DNA from 3 places in the Paraglaciecola sp. IT1134 genome. Region 3 is predicted to be linked to each of the others. Evidence: predicted binding sites of a transcription regulator. Region 3 holds the regulator's gene; each other region holds the start of a gene.
What was found. Region 3 encodes LexA, which represses DNA repair genes until DNA is damaged. Its sites were predicted from a motif close to TACTGTATNNNNATACAGTA; they were not measured.
Positions count from the first base shown of each region.

Region 1: the regulator LexA is predicted to act here: its motif matches at 4,699-4,718, upstream of AC3RV5_RS06055 (YebG family protein).
Region 2: the regulator LexA is predicted to act here: its motif matches at 4,647-4,666, upstream of uvrD (DNA helicase II).

Region 1 is NZ_CM176486.1:1,395,692-1,403,590, reverse strand. It holds gene rpsB (30S ribosomal protein S2) at 1-286, opposite strand, end outside; gene map (type I methionyl aminopeptidase) at 586-1,377, shown strand; gene glnD ([protein-PII] uridylyltransferase) at 1,538-4,153, shown strand; gene AC3RV5_RS06055 (YebG family protein) at 4,365-4,655, opposite strand; gene fdx (ISC system 2Fe-2S type ferredoxin) at 4,802-5,140, opposite strand; gene hscA (Fe-S protein assembly chaperone HscA) at 5,194-7,062, opposite strand; gene hscB (co-chaperone HscB) at 7,085-7,612, opposite strand; gene iscA (iron-sulfur cluster assembly protein IscA) at 7,718-7,899, opposite strand, start outside.
Region 2 is NZ_CM176486.1:5,033,692-5,041,590, reverse strand. It holds gene AC3RV5_RS22045 (formate/nitrite transporter family protein) at 1-228, opposite strand, end outside; gene AC3RV5_RS22040 (YqaA family protein) at 269-838, opposite strand; gene rarD (EamA family transporter RarD) at 1,005-1,916, shown strand; gene uvrD (DNA helicase II) at 2,434-4,602, opposite strand; gene cysE (serine O-acetyltransferase) at 4,750-5,529, shown strand; gene AC3RV5_RS22020 (HAD-IA family hydrolase) at 5,547-6,263, opposite strand; gene AC3RV5_RS22015 (tyrosine recombinase XerC) at 6,293-7,189, opposite strand; gene AC3RV5_RS22010 (DUF484 family protein) at 7,189-7,887, opposite strand; gene dapF (diaminopimelate epimerase) at 7,884-7,899, opposite strand, start outside.
Region 3 is NZ_CM176486.1:5,252,103-5,260,001, reverse strand. It holds gene ilvA (threonine ammonia-lyase, biosynthetic) at 1-93, shown strand, start outside; gene AC3RV5_RS23060 (winged helix-turn-helix transcriptional regulator) at 210-923, opposite strand; gene AC3RV5_RS23055 (FAD-binding oxidoreductase) at 1,105-2,526, shown strand; gene AC3RV5_RS23050 (group I truncated hemoglobin) at 2,635-2,997, shown strand; gene plsB (glycerol-3-phosphate 1-O-acyltransferase PlsB) at 3,080-5,515, opposite strand; gene lexA (transcriptional repressor LexA) at 5,696-6,319, shown strand; gene coxB (cytochrome c oxidase subunit II) at 6,711-7,832, shown strand; gene ctaD (cytochrome c oxidase subunit I) at 7,843-7,899, shown strand, end outside.

The DNA.
Region 1 (7,899 bases), 1.5 Mb from region 3:
AACGTTTATTCACGTAGAATTGGTCACACTTGATTGCTGCGTCACGCACGGCATCGCTGGCTGCGCGTTTGGTGCCTACAAAAAGGATTTTTCCTTTTTTGGAAGCGACACTACCAACATAATTCAACGCAGTGTTGAACATTGGAACGGTTTTTTCCAAGTTGATGATGTGAACTTTGTTACGTGAACCAAAGATGAAAGGTTTCATTTTTGGGTTCCAATAACGAGTCTGGTGACCGAAGTGAACGCCTGCTTGGAGCAGATCACGCATTGATACATTTGCCATTTTAGTTTCCTTTATATGGGGTTAGGCCTCCATACATCCCAATTCTCGATCTGCATAACGTTTACCGTATAACGGTTACGTTTATGCAAACACCCCGAAAAGTGTGTCGATGTATGTGTGTTATTTAAGATTATTTCGCTGCAAATTAATCATTGGTAAACAATGATTAATTTCAGCGGGGCGCTTTATACCACGGCTGCGGGAATTATTCAAGTTTAGGATCCCTGCCCTATACACCAGCGCCGCTAAACGCTAATATAGTCACACTAGTTTTAGACCAAACAAATTAGGAAATTGAATTGCCAGCTACCATCAAAACAGCGCAAGAAATAGAAAAAATGCGCGTCGCCGGCAGACTTGCCGCAGACGTTTTGCAAATGATCGGTCCTTTTGTAAAAAAAGGCGTGACTACGGATGAATTAAATCAGATTTGTCACGATTATATCGTTAATCATCAACAGGCCATACCCGCGCCACTGCATTATGGTAATCCGCCTTTTCCAAAATCCATTTGCACCTCAGTCAACCATGTAATTTGTCATGGCATACCTGCAGACAAAAAACTCAAAGACGGCGATAGCGTGAATATCGATGTGACGGTGATCAAAGATGGTTACCACGGCGATACATCGAAAATGTTTGTGGTGGGTAAACCCAGCATTATGACTGAGCGGTTGATCCGGGTCACTCAGGAATCTTTATACATGGCCATTAAAATGGTGCGCCCTGGGATACGTCTGGGAGACATAGGCCATGTTATTCAGCAACATGCCCAAAGTAATGATTACTCTATAGTGCGGGAATATTGTGGTCATGGTATAGGGGCGAACTTTCATGAAGAACCTCAGGTCGTGCATTATGGCAAACCCAATACCGGTGAGATGTTACAAGCCGGCATGTGTTTTACGATTGAACCTATGGTGAATGCCGGCAAACGTTATTCCAAAGTTTTGCCCGACGACTGGACAGTGGTAACTAAAGATCGCAGCCTAAGTGCCCAGTGGGAACACACCCTACTTGTGACCGAAAATGGGGTCGAAATTTTGACCCTGCGCGACGACGAGCAAATCGACCGCATCATTACTCACTAATATGAATTATTTAACCTTATGATAAATAATGAATTTCTTGATGAATTGATTATTTATCCCAGGCTCTGATAACAGTTAAAAAGATAACCCTTAGTAGTTTAACTTTGTTACCCGGGAGTAAAATCCAGCTTAGGGTTCAACTTTGATAGAGGAAAGTTCATTGTCGCTTCAAAGCTTACTGCGCCAAATCAAACTTATTAGTTCAACGGATAATATCCCTGCCTTCAAGGAATGTATCAGCAACAGTTACGAGTGGCTAAATAGTGAGTTTTCCCGCTGCGATGTAGATAATTTGGTTACAAGCCGCGCTACCTTTGTCGATGCTATGCTGCGCCACGCCTGGCAGCTACTGGATTTACATAAACAAAGTCAGTTGGCGCTCATTGCAGTGGGCGGTTATGGACGGGGGCAACTGCAACCCTATTCCGATATCGACCTGCTACTGCTGAGCCCCAAAAAATTCTCGTCGGCCCAGCAAGAGCTAATGGGCCAATTTATTACTTTCCTGTGGGATATTGGTCTGGATGTGGGGCAAGCAGTACGCACCATCAAAGAAACAGTCACCCTGGCCAAAGCCGATGTCACCATAGCCACCAACCTGATTGAGGCACGTTTGCTTATAGGCAATCAGGACACTCTTGAGCAACTGAGCAAGAAAATTCACTCTCGGGGTTATTGGACCAGCAAAGATTTTTTCCTGGCAAAATCCAAAGAACAAGCCATCCGTCACTCGAAATTCAAAGGCACATCTTACAATCTTGAACCGAATGTCAAAGAAAGTCCTGGCTGTCTGCGGGATATACAAAATATTGGCTGGATCGCCAAAAAACATTTTAAAGTGCTCAAGGGCACCGAACTGGTAGAACGTGGATATTTTACCGAGGAAGAATTCCAGGAGCTGCTGGAGTGTCGCTCAACGTTATGGCGCATCCGCTTTGCATTACATTTGCAAGCCCAGCGCAGCGAAAACCGCCTGTTGTTTGATTACCAAAATGATGTGGCCAGCCGACTAGGTTATGGCGATGACGGTAAAGCCTCAGTTGAACGCATGATGAAATCATTTTTCAGGACGGTAAGGCGCATCAGTGAACTAAACGAGATGTTGCTGCAACGTTTTGGTCAGGATGTGTTGCATATCAAGGTTCAACACACAGTAGTGATCAATAATAGTTTTGAACTCGCCGATGGTTTATTGGCCATCCGTCACGACAATGTATTTACCAAACCTGAAGATATTTTGCAGTGTTTGTTACTCATCGCAGACAACCCACAAGTACAAGGATTGCATTCCACCTGTTTGCGTCAACTGCGTAATGCCAGACGGACATTCCATAGTCAGTATTATTGTGAACGTCCCGAATGCAGAACATTATTTATTAAACTGCTACAGCACCCAGATTTTTTCGGTTTAGCTTGGGACATCATGTACAAACATGGTGTCTTACAAGCCTATTTACCCCAATGGGACCATATAGTAGGCATGATGCAATTTGATTTATTCCATGCCTATACCGTTGATGAACATACCCATCGCCTGGTGAAAAATGTTTATGAATACGGCCGTCCAAGCAATATTGCGTTTCCCAGGTGCGGACGCATAGTGCGTAATTTAGATAAACCGGAATTGTTGTATATCGCCTCCATCTTTCACGATATCGCCAAAGGCCGAAATGGCGATCATTCCAAACTTGGCGCCAAATACGTAATGGAATTCTGTAAGAATCACAATATTGACGAAAAGGATGCGCAACTCATCAGTTGGTTAGTGGAAAGCCACTTGTTAATGTCTGTTGTGGCCCAACGCCGGGATATATACGATCCCGATGTGATCAACGAGTTTGCCGGTAATGTGCGTACTCATAATCGATTAAACCATTTGTACGTACTGACCTTGGCAGATATCCGGGCTACTAATGACAGCCTGTGGAATGACTGGAAAGCCACTCTGTTACGTGAGCTCTACCTGTTGACCCAGAAAGCCCTGGATAACGGCCTGGAATGCAAAGTTGCCTTGCAAGATCGCATCGATGAGCACCAGGCCAAGGCCAAAAAAATCTTACTGGATAGAGGCATTAACCAAACTCAGATTGAACAGTTTTGGACCCGTCTTAGCGATGATTACTTTGTGCGTTTTAAGCCAGAGCAAATTGCCTGGCATGCAAGTGTTATCCTGGCCTCTCATCCCATGACAGACGATTTTTTGTTGGTCGATGCCAATGAAAACACCGCAAAGTCCGGTACCGAATTGTTGGTTTTCGGTAAAGATAAAATTAACCTGTTTGCTCAGGTAGCATCGGTGCTCGATAGCCGTAATTGCTCCATTCACGATGCCCAAATCATGAAAACCCATGATGGTTATGTGTTTGACAGTTTTATTATCTTGGAACATAACGGTGATCGTATCAACTCCTCCAGTCGCCTAAAAAGCTTGACCGACGCGGTGGCCGATCAATTAAACAAGCCAGGACAGGAACACCAAAACAGACGCAAAATGTCCCGACAGATGAAGCAACTGGCTGTTCCCACTAAAGTACGTTTCTATTCCAGCCAACCGGATGTCACTCTGGTAGAACTAGAGGCTCTGGACGCGCCGGGCTTACTGGCCAAGGTAGGCAACCTGCTGGTAGAGATGCAATTTTTTCTGCGCATGGCAAAAATCACCACCATAGGCGAGCGTGCTGAAGATTTATTTATCATTAGCAACAAGCAGAATAAGGCCTTAACGCAAGACCAGGAGATCGAACTAAAAAACCGTTTAAGCCAGCTACTGGATTGAGTCAGATAAAATAGCACTTTGGCTGAAACGTTTTATTAATCTTAAGTGCACTATCATCATATTTTCAAAATACCCTCACCTCAGTGTCAAAACTCCCTTTTAACCTTGGGTAAAACGCTTGAGGGTTACTGACAAGCTCCACAGCAGACAGCAGCGAAACCGATTACGTTAGGGCAACCGGGCTAAGGTTCGACATGAATTACAAATATCACTAGGCTTTCTTTTTGCCCAGGGACACGACCTCTGCCTTTTCTTCAGATAATAGGGATTTAGCTTCTGTTCCTTTGAACAATTTCGCCACAGCATCTTTATTTTTTGACAGCATCACAGCTAAGTCTTCTAACATATTAGCTTCGAATTTCATGCCTTTGGCTTCAATATACTCAGCTAAGTTATCTGCTACATCCAGCATTTTATCGTATTGATCGGCCTCTTTTTTATCCGTGGTCACAAACTTTTCAACCCCTTTATGTTCTACAACGTACCTGGTAATGATGGTCATATTTAATTCCTGTTTGCTTGAACCCCTAAAAAGATAACACAATCACTGTGTTTATGTACAGTTAACATTTACTTAATGCCAATAACAATAAAACCAGCAAAGAGCTGGTTTTATTAAGGTAATCTGATGTAACGGCGAATGGCGTCCTAGTGGCCTTCACTCACTTGATTGACTGTGTATTTGGGTATCTCAACCACCAGATCTTCATCCTTGATGATAGCTTGACATCCCAGACGTGAATCAGGCTCCAGACCCCAGGCTTTATCCAACAAATCATCTTCCAATTCATCGCTTTCATCCAGGGAATCAAAACCTTCTCGAATGATCACATGACAAGTCGTACAAGCACAGGATTTCTCACAGGCGTGTTCTATGCCAATACCGTTTTTTAGGGCTACATCCAATACTGTTGTTCCGCTGTCAACTTCAATTACCGCGCCATCTGGGCATAGTTCCGAGTGGGGTAAAAAAATCACTTGTGGCATGCTTGCGTTTCCTCTAATGCTTGATAACTACTATACGCTTTGCGTTAAGAGCGTTAAATACTGTCTACCGAGTGACCGGCAAACGCTTGTTTTATAGAATGATCCATTCGCCGTTCTGCAAACAATTGACTGCTTTTATCTACAGCTTCAATGGCATGCTTAATCGCTTCAACATCATCACCTTTGGCTACCTCTGCCAGAAACGATAAGGCATGTTGGATGGCGTCGATCTCATCTGCTAAGAGCAACGTTTTACCATCAGTGCTCAAGGCAGCCTGCAACGCTTCCTGAACGCGGGCAGCTTCCACTTGTTGCTCTTTTAACATACGCGCTTGCATATCGCCCTGGGCGTGTTCCGTCGATGCTTTGAGCATCTCAGTAATCTGACTGTCATCCAGGCCATATGATGGCTTAACCTGAATTTGTGTTTGCACCCCGCTAGATTTTTCCATGGCGGTGACATTGAGCAAACCATCGGCGTCTACCTGAAAAGTAACGCGAATGTGTGCCGCACCGGCCGCCATAGGGGGAATTCCCTTAAGGGTGAATTTTGCCAGGGAACGGCAATCATCTACCAGTTCCCGTTCACCTTGTAACACGTGTACCATCATAGCCGTTTGGCCATCTTTAAAGGTGGTGAACTCTTGCGCCTTGGCCACAGGGATAGTCGTATTGCGATGAATAATCTTTTCTACCAATCCGCCCATGGTCTCGATCCCAAGGGAAAGAGGCAACACATCGAGCAATAACATATCGTCGTCAGGCTTGTTGCCAACCAGGATATCAGCTTGTATCGCTGCGCCAATTGCTACTACCTTGTCCGGATCGATTGAGGTCAGGGGTGTCTTGGCGAAAAATTCGCCCACCTGGGTGCGTACTAAAGGTACACGAGTAGAGCCCCCCACCATGATAACTTCCAATACCCCTTCTTTGCTCAGTTCGGCGTCTTTTAATGCGCGTCGACAGGCACGTAAGGTGGTTTTCACCTTATCAGCAATTAATTGTTCGAATACCTCTCGGGTGATATCGAGGGAATAACTGTGCCCGCTGTCATTTATTATTTCAATGGCAACCGACTGACTATCACTGAGTGTTTCTTTGGCCAGTTTGGCTTGGTCGAGCAATGTACGGTGCAGACCTTGTGAAAGTTTAGAATCCAGGCCGGTTTGCTGGCGGATATATTCCACCAGCAGCAAATCAAAGTCATCGCCGCCTAATGCAGAATCACCGCCTGTGGCTAACACTTCAAACACCCCTTTGCTTAAACGCAATATTGATATGTCAAACGTGCCGCCGCCAAGATCGTATACGGCTATAACGCCTTCCTGGCCTGAATCCAACCCGTAGGCAATAGCCGCCGCGGTTGGCTCATTGAGCAAACGCAGTACATTTAAACCTGCCAGCTTTGCCGCGTCTTTGGTGCTCTGGCGTTGGGCATCATCAAAGTAAGCAGGTACCGTCACCACAGCACCGTTTAACACTTCCCCCAAACTCTGTTCGGCACGCAGCTTAAGGGTAGATAGGATCTCTGCCGACACCTCAATAGGATTGACCGTTTTTGTTCGCACTTTAATCAACGGAGAATTGGGATTTGATTCGTCAAAATCGTAGGGTAAGTTAGGGTAAGCCTGACGAATATCTGCCAAACTGCGTCCCAAAAAGCGCTTAACTGACACTATTGTATTGGCCGGATCCAGGCTAGCATCACGTTTCGCCAGTTCTCCCACCACTGCACCTTGAGGTTGATAACACACCACTGAGGGCAGTAAATGTTGGCCTAGACTGTCGGCTAGGGTTTCTGCCTGGCCACTGCGAACAGTGGCCACTAAAGAATTGGTGGTACCTAAATCAATTCCCACAGCCAACTTGCGTTGATGTGGAACCGCGCTTAATCCAGGTTCTGCTATTTGTAGTAATGCCATAAATTTATGCCGTTGGGTTAATTCAAAAGTCGCTTAGGGCGTCTTCTTTGATTGCTATTTCATGTTTGAGCTTATAAAGGAATTTTAATTTTCTCACTACATCAGCCCCAGCCTCATCACCCTGAGCACTGTTTTGGGATAACAGGGTTTCCAATTGCTCCAGCTGTTGCTGGATGTGTTGCTCAATCTCTTCAGTCAACGTGTCCAGTTCAGATACGGGATCGTTGGTATTATCCACCTCTTCCAATTGTTCACGCCACTGCATTTGCTGCATCAAAAACATGCCATCTTGCATGGTTTGCTGTTCATGTTTGAGCTCTACGCCACGCAGCTCAAGCATATGTTCAGCTCTGCTTAAGGGGGATTTTAACACCTGGTAGGCGTCATTGACCTGCGCATTTTTTTGCAAGGCAATCAGTTTGTCACGCTCCCCTGCCGTGGCAAACTTATCCGGATGGGTAAGCAGTTGGAGTGTTTGATAGGTTTTGGCGAGCTGCGCGGTATCAAGCTTAAAGGCAGGCGATAAATTAAATAGCTCAAAGTAGTTCATATAAGGGACATTCTTCTGGATCCTATTTGACAAGTGCAAACCGGGATAATCATTTACCCCGAGTATGCAACGCCACAAACAGGCTGGGTAAGCCTGTGATGATCTTTAAACGTTGAAGCTCTCGCCACAACCACATTCACCACTGGCGTTGGGATTGTTAAACTGAAAGCCTTCATTCAAGCCTTCTTTAGCGAAATCCAATTGGGTACCGTCCAAGTAGACCAAACTTTTACCGTCGATAATGATTTTCACGCCCTTGTCTTCAAACACGTGATCGTCTGGATTAA
Region 2 (7,899 bases), 220 kb from region 3:
GCGGCTAAGTTGCTCTATACCTTCGTCAATAGCCTTTTCCAGAATATCATCTGGATGGCGGAAGGTTTCGTCGGTACGTTTAACTATTACCGACACATATTCGTTACTTTCCCAGTTGCGCTCTTTAGTGCGCTCTCGAGCATCCTCATTGAATAAGGGCTCACCTGTGGCTGAGACTATCTTGGGTTCATGGCTGTTATTTTCAGGTGGATCGAGAGAGTCGCGCATAATGTTCCTAATGTAAGTACTGATGAATGGTTAACGTCGTCTAACTGAGCAGCCATATACCAATAACAGTGGTGGTTAACACTATGGCTGTAGGTATCTTATATCTTTTGAATAGGTTTTCTGCCTGATTGCCGACAATTTTCACCAGCAACGCCAAACCAAAATAACGCAGTGAACGGGCAATAAAGGTAGCTAATAGGAACATGCCTAAAGAGTATTTAGCTGCTCCGGCGGCCAGCATGGCAATTTGAAAAGGGATTGGCAAAATACCCACCCAAAGCACGTACCAAAATCCCTGTTCCTGCATCTGGGTTTTTACTGCTGACAATTGCTGGGGATCAGAAAACCAATTGGCGATCTGCTGTGCAAATTGCTCAAACAGAAAATAGCCGATAGCGTAACCAATTACCGCACCGAAAATGCAGCCCAGGGTCGCTAAAAAAGCCAGTAGCCAGAGCTTTTCCCGCTTGGCCTGCATCAAGGGGAGCAGTATTGCTTCTAAGGGGATAGGGACTATTATGGATTCCAGAAACGAGGCCCCAACCAGCACTAGGTACATGTTGTGGGAATCGACGAGTTTTTTCGTTTTGTCTTTTAAATAGGCGACCATGTTTTTCCTAATATGCCAGGTAACAGTTAGTGAGTTTGATACATGTGACAATTTAGCAAGCACGATGTATACCATAGCTAATTTTCAAAAAGCTTCAACACAAGACATTGATTTTTCAGGGCGCTTAATCCACACTGCCGCGTTCTAAACAAAGGGTGGTTTGCACATGTACGATAAATCAGCTAAGTCAGGTGTATTATTTGCGATCGCTGCTTATTCTATGTGGGGTGTGGCACCTATTTACTTTAAGCTGCTTGACGCTGTGCCAGCCATAGAAATTCTGCTGCACCGCATCGTCTGGTCAGTTTTATTACTGCTGATACTGGTGGCGGTAACCGGGCATTTTCCCAAGGTTAAGGCTGCCCTAAAAAACCCAAAAGTTGTGAAGATATTGCTGGTATCCGGTTTGCTGCTAGCAGGCAATTGGTTTTTGTTCATATGGGCCATAAATAATGGCCATCTGTTAGATGCAAGTTTGGGTTATTACATTAATCCACTGTTAAATGTGTTTCTTGGAAGAGTGTTTTTAGGTGAACGCCTGCGTAATCTGCAGCGTCTGGCAGTAGGGCTAGTACTGTCCGGGGTGGTGATATTTTTCTTTTCCTATGGTCATGTACCTTGGGTGGCGTTAACCTTGGCCGGTACATTTGGCGTATATGGTTTATTACGTAAACAAGTCGCGGTGGATTCCTTACCCGGTTTGTTGATTGAAAGCACTATGATGTTACCAGCGGCGCTTATTTACTGGATTTTCTTCGCTGGGCAGATGAGTGATATGACGACAAATGATACCGTCTTGAATATCACTCTCATATGTGCCGGGATAGTGACCACTGCGCCCTTGCTGTGTTTTACCGCTGCGGCCAGACGCATCATGTATTCAACCCTGGGGTTTTTCCAGTACATTGGCCCAAGTATTATGTTTGCCTTGGCCACCATGGTTTATGCTGAACCCCTGGATAATGCTACTTTGGTGATGTTTGCCTTTGTATGGCTGGCCCTGGGCATATTTAGCTACGATTCGTTACGCCACTATCATCAGGCTCGCAAACTGGTCGTGGCAATTCGTGGTCAATAATCACCTTATTACGCCCGTTTTTTTTGGCCGTATACAAGTGTTGCTCGGCCCGGCGTATCATACCTTTTACACCGCCCTCATCTAGTTCAGTCACAGCAATGCTGACTTTGCAATTAAAGCTGTTACCTTCGAATCTCAAGGTTTGACTGGCGAGCATTTGTCGAAAACTATCGAGCAGCCAAACGCTGCATCAATGCAGACGTTTGGCATAAATACACAAAATTCTTCGCCGCCAGAACGGGCCGTAGGATGCACCGTGACTACTATGGTAGACAAAAACAAATCCATGGCAAAATCGATAGCCCGGCATGAGGGGCCTCGGGCAGAGTGTAATCGACTATGGCGCAAACCGGCTTAACTTAGCAAGCTTGATCAGCTTGGTGATCTCTTGCATGCTGTCTGCGCTGTCCTATATTATCAGTACTTTTTGCGGAATAAGCCGTCCGTTTATTAAACTTTTTCGGCTGGGCCATGTTGTGCAAAACAGATGACAGGGCTTCAGCAGAGAGAGTGCCCACTATAATTTGGTTAATTTAGCAAAGGATAATACCAGCCATTTGCTACCCAGCTCCTCAAAATTCACCTGAACTCTGGCGTGTTCACCACTGCCTTCATAATTGAGCACAGTGCCTTCGCCAAACTTACGGTGCGCAACCCGTTCCCCCAGTTTAAATCCGGTAGATTCAAAGGCAGTGTGGGTTGTTACGGGTTGAAAGCGATTTTGCGCGGGACGGGAAATAGTGGTGCGTAAACGGACCTCTTCAATACAGTCCCCGGGGATTTCTTTGATAAATCGCGACGGGGTATGATATTTATCCTGGCCATATACCCTGCGGCTCTCCGCATAGGTGATATATAGCTTCTGCATGGCTCGGGTCATGCCCACATAACAAAGCCGGCGCTCTTCTTCAATTTTACCCGGCTCGTCATTACTCATTTGGCTAGGGAACATGCCTTCTTCCACACCGGCTAGGATCACCAGAGGGAATTCTAAGCCTTTGGCGCTGTGAATAGTCATCATCTGAACCGCATCTTGATGTTTATCTGCCTGGGCTTCACCCGCTTCCAATGAGGCATGAGCTAAAAAGGCCGATAAGGGTGTCATATCTTCAGCTTCCTCTGGCGGCGCATATTGCTTGCACGCTGTGACTAGCTCTTGCAGGTTTTCGGTACGGGCTTGGGCTTTTTCACCTTTTTCGGCCTGGTACATAGCATACAGACCCGAATGTTTGATCACATGATCCGCCTGTAAATCCAGGGGTTGGTCAAGTACGTCCTTTTGCAGCTGCAGAATTAAATCGATAAAGGCCTGTAACGCATTGGCAGCACGGCCCGTAAGACGTTTTTCACGTAACAATTGCAGACATGACTGCCACATAGATTGTTCGGTTTCCTTGGCCACCTCGCGTATTTGCGCCAAAGTACGATCACCAATTCCCCGAGAGGGGGTATTGACTACACGCTCAAAAGCGGCGTCGTCAATTTGCTGGTTGATAATACGTAAATATCCCAGGGCATCTCGTATTTCCTGACGTTCAAAGAAGCGTAAACCACCATAGATACGATAGGCAACAGACTCTTGCAACAGGGCTTCTTCTAACACCCGGGATTGGGCATTATTACGATACAAGATTGCACAATCACTTAATGCATTGCCCTGGCTGTGCCAGTCTTTAATGCGCGATACGGTAAAGCGGGCTTCGTCTAATTCATTAAAACCGGCATAGAGTGAAATCTGTTCGCCCTCGGCGCCATCCGTCCATAATTCTTTGCCTAGACGGCCCTGGTTGTTATCAATGACGGCGTTGGCGGCTTTGAGGATATTGCCCGTGGAGCGATAGTTTTGCTCCAGGCGAATGGTTTTAGCCTGGGGGTAATCCCTTAAAAAATGTTGGATATTCTGCACATTTGCGCCACGCCAGCCATAAATAGATTGGTCGTCGTCGCCCACAATGATCATGTTATTACTCGGTGCCGCCAGCAGACGTAACCAGGCATACTGGATGTTGTTAGTATCCTGGAATTCGTCTACCAGAATGGCCCGAAAACGCTGTTGATAGTGTTGCAATATGGCTGGGTTTTGCAGCCACAACTGATGAGCTCTTAACAGTAATTCGGCAAAGTCCACCAAACCAGCACGATCGCAGGTTTGTTGATAGGTGTGATAAATATCGCGCAAAGTTTGTTGATTAACGTCACCGTGGGTTTCGATGTGCTCGGCACGTAAACCTTCATCCTTGTTGCCATTGATGTACCACTGCAGTTGCTTGGGGGCCCACTGTTTTTCATCCAGATTCATACTTTTGATGACCCGGCGAACCAGGCGATATTGATCATCTGAGTCCAATATCTGAAAATTTTGTGGCAGTTTGGCTTCAGTGTAATGGGTACGCAACAAGCGGTGGGCTATGCCATGAAAGGTACCAATCCACATATTGCTTAAGGCACTACCCTGGAGCTGCTCGATGCGGCCGCGCATTTCCCGGGCCGCCTTGTTGGTAAAGGTCACCGCCAGTATGCCCCAGGGAGCGACACCTTCCACGTCCATTAACCAGGCAATACGATGCACTAATACCCGGGTTTTGCCACTACCGGCTCCGGCCAGTATTAACATGTCTGAGGCGGGAGAAGCTACGGCGTCGCGCTGCTTGTCATTCAGTTGTTCTAAAAGTCGAGATACATCCATGGAGATAAAAAGGCTGGAAAATCATCGGGCCAGTATAGCAGTTATACTGTGTTTTTATACATTTAATCATTTTGTTCTTAATCAGAATTAGGCATATCTGTGCTGGCTATTTACACTGTATAGATGAGCGAACATAAGGTGAAATTTGTGAAACTAGATTTCTGGCAACAACTTAAACACGAAGCCCACGAACTGGTTGAAAATGAACCATTGTTAGCTACCTATGCCTTGGAATGCGTGCTTAAACAACCTGATTTTGCATCTTCACTGGGGTTCATTCTAGCTAACAAACTGTCTGACGAAGTGATGACTGCGCCGGCCTTGCGCAGTATGCTCGCCCATGTCTACACCACCCACCCGCTATTGATTGAGGCTACTATGCATGATATCCAAGCGGTGTTTGAGCGGGATCCGGCGGTCAAATCTTATTTGACTGTGTTGTTGTATTTCAAAGGATTTCACGCCATTCAAGTACATCGCTATGCTCATCTTCTGTGGTTAAACAACAAACAAGAGTTGGCGTTATTTATTCAAAGCAGAAGCTCCGAAGTATTGTCGGTGGATATTCATCCCGCCGCCTATATAGGACAGGGCGTGATGTTTGATCATGCCACGGGCATAGTGGTGGGAGAAACCGCAGTGATCGAAGATAACGTGTCGATTATGCAGTCAGTAACATTAGGCGGCACGGGTAACGAAACCGGAGATCGTCATCCTAAAGTTCGCCAAGGTGTGATGATCGGGGCGGGGGCCAAGATTTTAGGCAATATTGAGATTGGGCAAGGCGCGAAAGTGGGTGCCGGTAGTGTTGTGCTGAATAATGTGCCGGCCCACGTCACTGTGGCTGGCGTGCCGGCAAAAATAGTAGGAAAACCCAGTTGTTCCAACCCCTGCCAAACCATGCGTCAAAACGTACTAGAAGATTAACCGCGGCCAAGGCCAACCTAGAGCAAAGTGCGAAGCTCATCAAGGCTGGCCAACTGAATGTCGGGCAGCAAACTGCCGGATTCATTGGCCAGGGACATGCTGCGATTACACGCATACCATGCGCAACTGAAACCAGCCAGCTTGGCGCCCTGTATGTCTTTGTGTAAATTGTCACCAACATGCAATATTTCACCCGCCTGGCAATGCAGAAATTGTTGGGCGGCATTAAACATGTTGCTATTGGGTTTCATCGGTAAGGTAAGATTGGCGTGATAGCTTGTCTGAAAATATTCGGCTATGCCAATTTGGCTCAGATTTACATTGCCGTTAGTGATCGCCACCAGCGGCACCTGAGCGGCGAGGTTATCCAGTATTTTACAAACTTCACTGCTTACCTTGAAATTACTGCGCTGGTGATAGAAAAATGCAAATGCTTCCTCTACTGCTTTGTTCAGCTGCTGTCCCTTATGTCCCAACTGAGCTAATCCCCGGATTAAAGTCTGTCTGCGCAGCTGGCCCATATCGCTGTGTAGTTGGGGGTTTGCGTCGAGTACGGCCAGTTTGTGTTGTCGCCAGTACTGACTGTCAGTGGTTGTTTCAGGGGGATTGTGTTGCTGTAAAAAGCTTATTAATTTTTGTTCGGCCTTGAGCATATAAGCGTGGTTATCGTACAGGGTGTCATCTAGATCAAAGCTCATGGCGGAAATTTTTTGTAGTTGGCGATAAAATATCATGTTGCGTTATTCGTTCCTGAGGGCTGATCTTAGGTGCGGCGTTTGGCTCTTGGATGCGCACCGTCATATACCTGAGCGAGGTGTTGAAAATTCAAGTGTGTATAAATTTGTGTGGTGGATAAATTGGCGTGGCCGAGCAATTCTTGCACGCCACGTAAATCACCGCTGGACTCCAGCAAATGGGTGGCAAAGGAATGGCGCAATTTGTGTGGGTTAACATGTTGATCCAGCTGTTGGTGTTTGGCCCACAGCTGCATGCGTTTAGCAATTTGCCTGGTGCTGATACGCCTTAGGTGTTTGCTGATAAACAGGGCGGGTTCCTCTGGCTGTGCGAGGGAAGGCCGGACAGCTAACCACTTTTTCAAACACGTCTGGGCGATTTTGCCTACGGGCAGAATCCGCTCTTTGCCGCCCTTGCCCATCACCCTTAATTGATTATCAGCAGTGAGATCTGTCAGATTAAGTTCGGCCAGTTCTGACAGGCGCAGGCCACAACTGTAGGTTAATTCCAGCATCGCCTTGTCTCGTAAGGCTAAGAGTGAGTCATCCTTGAATTCCAATAACTGGTGCATTTCATCCACATTCAGCTGCTTGGGCAGAGGGCGTCCGGCCTTTGGGGCCTGTAATGCCTTGGCTGGATTGCAGTTTAAAATATTTTGATTCACCAGATAAGAGCAAAAAGTGCGCAAGGCGGACAATCTAAGGGCGATGCTCCTGGGACTGAGTTGTTGACGTCTGGCGTGATTGAGTATCAGTCGCACATCTTCCATTTTTAGCTCCGCCCATGATTGAATAGTCAATTGGGTGACAACTACAGCAAGTTGACGTTGATAATTTTCAATGGACTTGCTGGCCAAGTTGCGCTCATATTTCAAATGGGCAAAATAATTGTCCAACAGGGGCTGCAGGCTTGGCTGCAACATCATTAATAATCCAGAAGTTTGGGCAACAATATACTTAAAAATTGCTGCAATTGAGTGATCAACAAAGTGTCCATGTCTGGATTAAAGTGCCCGGGATCCTTGCTGCCAATGGCTAATATGCCTAATTCACCTTGAGCGCCAAGTAACAATAAGGCCACGGATCCGGCTTCCTGATCATTAAACAATAACTTCTTTTCGTGCTCACTGAGACGACCGAAAAAGAACCCATTGTCTTTAAAACGCTTCTCGGAAAATAACTTACGCTGAATTTCAGGTAAAGCCAAGGCACCCTTGTAAGGTTTAAGGGCGACCGATGAAAGGTTGAGTTGATCTTGCATCACCTCGGCCAGCACCATTTGCACCTCGCTGATGTCGGTACAGCGTAATATGCGCAGATTGAGATCGGCATAAATACGATAAATTTCTTCATTTTGTTTAGCGATGGCAATGAGCTGGCTCAGCTTGCTAGTTAACTGCCGCACCTTGTGACGCAGTTGTTCACTCTGGCGCTCCACCAGTGACACGCTACCCTTATGGATATGGGGGATTTCTAATTGTTCCAGCAATTGGGGGTGGGTGACAAAAAATTCTGGATGTGTGATTAAATATTTAGCCACCTGATCCTCTGTCATGGCATCTGATCCAGCAAAGGAAGGCGCGACATTTAACGTACTTTTTTGCTGTCCAGAAGTGTCCTTCATAACATTATAGTT
Region 3 (7,899 bases):
CACCTCACTGAGCTTGGTTACCAATATACTGAACAAACTGACAATCCAGCCTATAAGTTCTTCCTGTCTGATTTAAATGGCGTGCTAAATTAGGTTACACAAGCCAAAAGTACGGATATTTATTTAGCCGCATGTTTTGGGTTTACCGAGTGTGAACCCAAAATATATAACTGCATGCCAATATATCTCATTGTTATCCAGTTTAGGGGTCAATGCCCTCTTACCCGCAAGTTTGGGCTACGTTTTTTTAAATGTGCCACGCTGCTATTGCCCAACCATTGAGTCGCCAAAGTGGTGTATTTTTCCGGGCCGATGAGCTTTAACGAATGATCTTTGATAGCGTCATCAAACTCTTCCCACCCCATCCATATTTTAGTCAGCTTTTGAGCGCTGACCTGGATATCGACATCGACTGCGAAATTACGATCTACGTGGCATAGATCAACATCGTTCGCTTCAAACACCAGCCAATGTTCACTCTTATTTTCAGGCATATCAGTGAGGAAAAAATGCACGATAAAAGGATCGGGTAAGATGGGGTGTTGTTTCACATTACGCCGAATGTCCCACATCAGAAAATTCACATCCACATTTTCTACTGAAGGTTCAATTTCCAACCATTCTTGCCCCCACAACGCCATGGAAAATACCACGGGTTCTAGTGCTTTCCCTGCTGGCGTCAGTAGATAATCCACATGTCCTGTGCTGCGTTTCTCATGACGGGTAATTAGGCCGATAGCGCATAATTCTTTTAGTCTGTTCGATAGTAAGGTGCGCGACATACGTGGCACCCCACGACTGAGATCGTTGAAGTTTGTCGAGCCAAACAACAGTTCTCGAAATAACAACAACGTCCATCTGTTACACAAAAACTCGGCAGACATGGCTAGGGGACAATATTGTCCATAAGTAGGGGCACTCATCAGGTCTATCCATATTGTAAGGCGTAGTTCGAGGATAGTTGGCTTTAAGCCGTGCGCAAGGAGGATAACTCAAAGGGGTGATTTAATTGTACCGGCTAGTCCATATGGTGCACTAGACGCGTTTATTTTCTTAGCATAGGGTGGTGCGTGAAGCAACACTTTAGAATAAAGGAAAATAGATATGAACATTCAGGTAAAGGGATTAGATGACACTAATGTGGAACTTGGTAGTGAGGTGATAACCGCATTTGCCGAGACGTTGCGCGGTAAACTTTTGACTGCAAAAGACGATAGCTACGAAACAGCCAGACAAGTGTGGAATGGTATGATCGACAAACACCCAGCTTTGATTGTTTGCTGCAGTGGCACGGCCGATGTTATGCACGCGGTTACTTTCGCTCGTCAACATAAGCTGTTGCTGTCCATAAAAGGAGGTGGACATAATATTGCGGGCAGTGCGGTATGTGACGGTGGATTGACCATTGACTTAAGTAATATGAAAGGGGTGATGGTCGATCCCCAAAAACGCACTGCGCAAGTACAAAGTGGGGCGTTACTGGGAGATGTGGATCATGAAACTCAGTGTTTCGGTCTAGCAGTACCCAGCGGCATAAATTCCACCACAGGCATGGCGGGCTTAGCATTAGGAGGCGGCTATGGTTGGTTAAGTCGAACATATGGTCATACGGTTGACAATATTCTGTCTGCGGACATAGTGACCGCCAACGGCGAGTTTTTGCACCTGTCTGAACAGCAAAATAGCGACCTGTTTTGGGCGATCCGTGGGGGTAGCGGTAACTTTGGAGTGATCACTAAGTTCGAATTTAAATTACATCCTGTAGGTCCCACTATATTAAGCGGCCCGGTTGTTTTCCCCTTGGATCAAGCAAAAGAAATATTACAACAATATCGCCAACTGGCTCGCACCCTGCCTGATGAGGCAACCTGCTGGTCGGTCATTCGAAAAGCACCACCCTTCCCGTTTCTCGATACCAAATACCATGGCCAGCCTGTGCTGATATTGGCTATGGCTTATATTGGGGATATGCAACAAGGCGAAACGATACTGGCGCCACTACGTAAACTGGGGCACGCCATAGGCGACGCAGTGGCGCCCCATCCTTACGCTGCCTGGCAAGCCGCTTTTGACCCCTTATTAGCCGCAGGTGCGCGCAATTATTGGAAATCCAGTGATTTTACCGAGCTCAGTAATGTGGTCATTGATATTCTTTTAGAGGCAGCCAGCAAACTACCTTCTCAAGAGTGCGAGATATTCGCCGCCCAGCTAGGAGGTTTTGCCTCTAGCGTCGCTGGCAATGCGATGGCTTTTCCCCACCGCTCAACTGCTTACACCATCAATATTCATGGGCGCTGGCAAACCGCAAAAGAAGATAACCGAGGCAAAGATTGGGTACTAAGGTTATTTAGCCAACTTGAAGATTTTTCCACCGGCAGTGTGTATGTCAATTTTGTGCCCGAAAATGGTGAGACGCGAAAAATTGGCCCCTATGGTGCAAACCTTCCTCGATTACAACAGATAAAGGGGCAAGTGGATCCTATGAACCTGTTTCGTAGCAATATTAATATATTACCTTCGCATTAGGGATTCCTGACCGAGCTTGGGTGTCGGTATTGGCAAAGATATTTCTGCTGGCGTTTATTCCAGTAGGAATGACAACAAGTACTCAAAATGAAACTAGTGGAGTAACAAATGATGACTATATCGTTATATGAAAGACTGGGAAGCAGCGAAGGAATTACCCGTATTGCCGATGATCTTGTGGACATGCATCTGGCTAACCCCCGTATTGCCCCGAGATTTTTAGCGGCTGATATTATCGCTATGAAAAATGCAGCTGCGACCTTTTTTATCTCTGGTACTGGTGGACCTAACGTTTACCAAGGTAAAGACATGCGCAGTACACATAAAGGTATGAACATTGACACAGGTGAATTCATCGCTGTGCTGGATGATGCCCTTGGGGCATTAAGCAAAAATAACGTTGCTCAGCGAGAACAAGAAGAAGTGTTATTTATTTTGTACAGTATGAAATCCGAGGTGGTATTAGTTTAATCCAGCCCCTGTGCTTAATTGCTCCGGGGCGCAAGATCCGCGGCTTGTATTGACTTGTATGATTACAGATATGTTGCTTGACTTATATCTGCTGCAACCTTTGGGTAATTTCCGGAGAGATCAAGGCGACGACATCAGCCAATAAGGCTTCGCTTTTGGCTGTGTGTACTAATTGGCCTTCGTCGGACGCGTTAAGGAATCCGTTGTCTTTAAGTGCATTAATAAAAGTTGCCAGAACATTTTTGTCGAAAAACTCAGGTGAGTTAATACCGTGTAATGCAGACAAACGTTCAGCAAACAGCCGGCTTTGTTTTTCCAATCGACCACGACTGATCGTACTTTCAGAGGCTAGAATAGTCAACACGGTGGCGTAGCGTTGCAGGGTTTCCTGGATGCTACGATTAAGGATCCAGGTAGAATAAAATTCTTTACTGGCCGCCGCTGGTGGCATTATTTTTCGCCCTTTTAGGCGTAACAAACCCATAGCCTGCATGTGCACCAATAAAGACTCACTATATTCCAGAGCTTGTTGTTGGCTCATGTATATAAAAAGCTCTCTTTGCAGCAACGGGTACAACTGTGCCACCAAGGCCATTATTTTGCTTTTTTCTAAACCGTTATAGGCAAAAACTATGGCACTGATAAGGCCGGGTAAGGCGAATAGATGCAGAATATTGTTGCGGTAGTAGGTTAGGGCAACGGCATTGTGGGGCTTAAGGGAAATGATCTTGCCAAAACCATCTAGGCTGACTTCAAACTTGTTGAGTTTCAAAGTGTTTTCCAAAAGCTGCTTGCCACTGCTGGTGGGAAAGGTGGCCAGCTCGCTAAAAGGAGCGACATTCAACAGCTGGATATAATGATCCATCGCCAGCGCGAGCTCGTTTTCAGCCATGGCGTGTTTCTTGGCTGACAACAAACATATAGCGCACAAAGACATACCACTGACTGCAGCCGCCTGGTTGATTTTACCCATGACGTCGTTTGCCAGCGTATTGACCACTGGAGTGAGCCAGCGCGGCTTTTTGTCATCTTGCATAGCTTGGGCGTCGCGCCAATCCGGTAGCTGGCTATCGAGATAATTAGTTAAATTAATAGGTTCGCCAAAATTGAGGAAGCCGTTGCCATAATTTTTCAGTTTGCGTATTGCGGAAAACACCTGAAAGAACGACTCTTTCTTTTTGTCTGTACCTTTGAGCTCCTTCAGGTAACTAGCCACTTCCATGACGTGTTCGTAACCTATGTAAACTGGCACTATGCTAACTGGACGGTTGATGCCCTTGACTAATGCCTGAAGTGTCATAGCTAACATGCCGGTTTTTGGCGGTAACAAACGACCAGTACGACTGCGCCCGCCCTCTGGGTAATATTTGACTGAATATCCCTTGTTAAACAGTAATTCAAGGTACTCGCGAAATACGGCGCTATAGAGCTTGTTACCGGCAAAGCTGCGGCGTAAAAAAAATGCCCCGCCCCGGCGTAAAATTCCACCTACCGGCCAGAAATTCAAGTTAATGCCAGCGGCAATATGCGGGGTGACCAAACCCTGATGATAAATCACATAAGTCAGCAGCAAGTAATCCATATGGCTTCGATGGCAGGGTACGTAAATGATCTCGTGGCCGGTTTGCGCCAGCGTGCGCACTTTGTCTGCATGTCTTACCTCTATGCCGTTGTATACCTTGTGCCATATTTTGGTCAGCAGGCGATCTCCTAGCCGCACTAAGCCTTCACGGTAATCTGCGGCAATCTCGGTCACATATTTGCGCGCTCGTAACTGGGCTTGTTGGTGAGATAATTGTTTACTTCTGGCTTCTTCATCAATCGCCCGGCGCACGGAATCTGCGCCCAAAACGCTATTATATAGCTCCTGACGCTCAAGTAATGTCGGGCCGATCAGGTTTTGACGACGACGGTGAAAATGGGTGCCGGCTAAGCGGATCAATTTGTGACCAATTTCTTCATCTGAGCCGGGAAGATCTGCCATGGTACGTGATGAAACGGCTTTGCTATAGCAGACAAAATTGTCCCGACCTAAAAACAATACAATAAAAAATTTGCGTAACCAACTGGGAGAGACCTGATGAGCGATGACATCTGACCAGCCAGAAAATTTGCGCCCAGGGGCCCGGCCCCAAAAAATAGATACGGGCACAATTTGCAGATCGAGATCCGGATTATCCCGGTGTATTTGAAATAATCGAGTCACATCGTCAGCGATATTGGTGATTTTGACTCTTCGAGTCAGCACCGAACGGGGTTGTTGCAAAAACAGGCAAGCTGCTAACTCGTGACCGGCAATGTGAATGTTGTCCGTCGGTTTAGGTAAGCCCAAAGAGTTAGTAGACATTTTCAAGGCCAGCTGATCGGTTACCGAATGGGTGCGTAGCAAATAGATGATGGTTTTATTTTTATCGATACCCAACTCGGTTTCGATGTCAGTGGGAATACTGTTGACTTTTACCAGCCACTTTACCGGAACCGAAATGAATGCAAGCAGCAATTTATGCAGCCAGACCATAGATTTTTACCTTGAGAATTGTCGACAGATCTAGGATAACACGACATTTTCATTTTTTATTGACTGGCAAAGGATTTGGCCTAAATATCTCGGGGCTAACTCATTATCTCAACAAAAATTTGAGATCTGCTAACGACTGTATATACTCACAGTTAAACTGTATGAAATAACAGGCTGTTTATGCGTCCACTAACTCCCCGTCAAGAAGAAGTACTGCAATTGATCAAAAACACTATGTTGGAGACCGGTATGCCACCGACTCGAGCAGAAATTGCCCGTAATTTGGGTTTCAAATCCGCCAATGCGGCCGAAGAACACCTTAAAGCCTTGGCCCGCAAAGGGGTGATCGAAATCTTGCCCGGTACATCCAGAGGGATAAAACTAACCACGCCCCTAGAAGATCAACTGGAAGACCTGGGTTTGCCTTTGATCGGACGGGTAGCAGCCGGTGAACCGATACTCGCTCAAGAGCATGTTGAAGGCCATTACAAAGTGGATCCAGCATTATTTAAGCCCAGTGCAGATTTCCTATTGCGCGTAAATGGCATGAGCATGAAAGATATCGGTATTTTAGATGGTGATCTATTAGCCGTGCATAAAACCACTGACGTGCACAATGGCCAAGTTGTTGTGGCCCGTTTAGACGACGATGTGACTGTTAAAAGATTAGAGAAAAAAGGACGTCAGATTCTGCTGCATGCTGAAAACGATGACTTTAAACCTATCGTTGTGGACTTGGCTACTCAGCCCTTCAATATTGAAGGGATTGCCGTAGGGGTTATTCGCAACGCTGACTGGATGTAATTTTTTTCAAACTTTATTTAGAGTGATGAGAGATCCTTTCATCACTCTGTCGATTTGGCGCTAACATCACTGAACCCAGTTAATACGCCGATTGGACTGCCCAACCTACCTGGCTCGCCCTCCGCTTTGTTGCAAAAGTATCAACCTAAGCCACTGATAACTTGATTAAAAAATGTTCGTTTGGATATAAAATAATCAAAAACACTGGACTCTTGGCCCCTTTTTGAGTAATTCTTAGTGTTCAGTTAACAAATGCATAACAAGCCTGTCTTATTCTAAGCCTAAAATGTGCAATACATCATTCAAGGGTGCTTTTTTTGGCAAAAAGTAAAGAGCGTTTGGCAGATAGGGGTGTCGAGTGAATAAAATTTTGTTAAGGGTTGGAGCGGCTATGGGCACGTTCATAACAACTTCAGCTTTCGCAGAATCAGTGTCGGGTGCGGATCAATATCAATTGAATATGCGCAAGGGAGTAACAGATCTCAGTGTCGAGGTTTACGATCTGCATATGCTGATGTTCTTAATCTGCGTGGGAATAGCGATAGTTGTGTTTGGGGCCATGTTTTACGCCATGCTGTTTCATCGTAAATCAAAAGGTGCGAAACCAGCCAATTTCCATGAAAGTGTCAAAGTCGAAATCGCCTGGACAGTCATTCCTTTTATTATTCTTATTATCATGGCCGTGCCGGCCGCCAAAACCCTAATTGCCATGGAAGATGCCAGCGAGCCTGATGTCACTATCTTGATTACGGGTTCTCAATGGAAGTGGAATTACAAGTATATGGATAATGATGTCGAATATTATTCAAGGCTTGCCACTCAACCAGAGCAGATTTCCGGTAAGTTAGCTAAAGGCGAAAATTATTTGTTAGAGGTCGATCGGCCCCTGGTAATCCCCACCGATAAGAAGGTGCGTTTCTTGATAACCTCTGATGATGTTATCCACGCATGGTGGGTGCCGGATTTTGCGATTAAACAGGACGCGAACCCCGGGTTTATCAATGACGCCTGGGCTAAGGTCAATGAACCCGGCGTTTATCGTGGTCAATGCGCCGAATTATGCGGCAAGGATCACGGTTTCATGCCCATAGTGGTGATTGCTAAAGAGCCAGCGGAATATGACCAATGGATAGCTAAACAAGAAGCAGTGCAGCAGCAAGCCCAAGCCGAAGAGCAGCGTCTGCTGTCCATGAACATGTCCAAGGAAGACCTGATGGCAACGGGCGAAAATGTCTATATGGCTAATTGTGCGGCATGTCATATGCCAAATGGTGAAGGCCTTCCCGGGGTTTTCCCAGCATTGAAAGGCAGCACAATCGCACTCAATGATATGGCGGAGCACATCAATATTGTATTAAACGGTAAGTCTGGCACCGCCATGGCTGCTTTCGCCAAACAACTGGGCATGTCTGATATCGCTGCTGTCATTACTTATGAGCGTAATGCTTGGGGTAATAACACAGGCGACTTAGTGCAAGCTAAAGACATCAACGCAGCCATGAACGGGCAATAAGAGGACGACCATGAGCACAGCAACCGAAACACTTGTGCATGACGAACATCATGCACATCAGATCCCA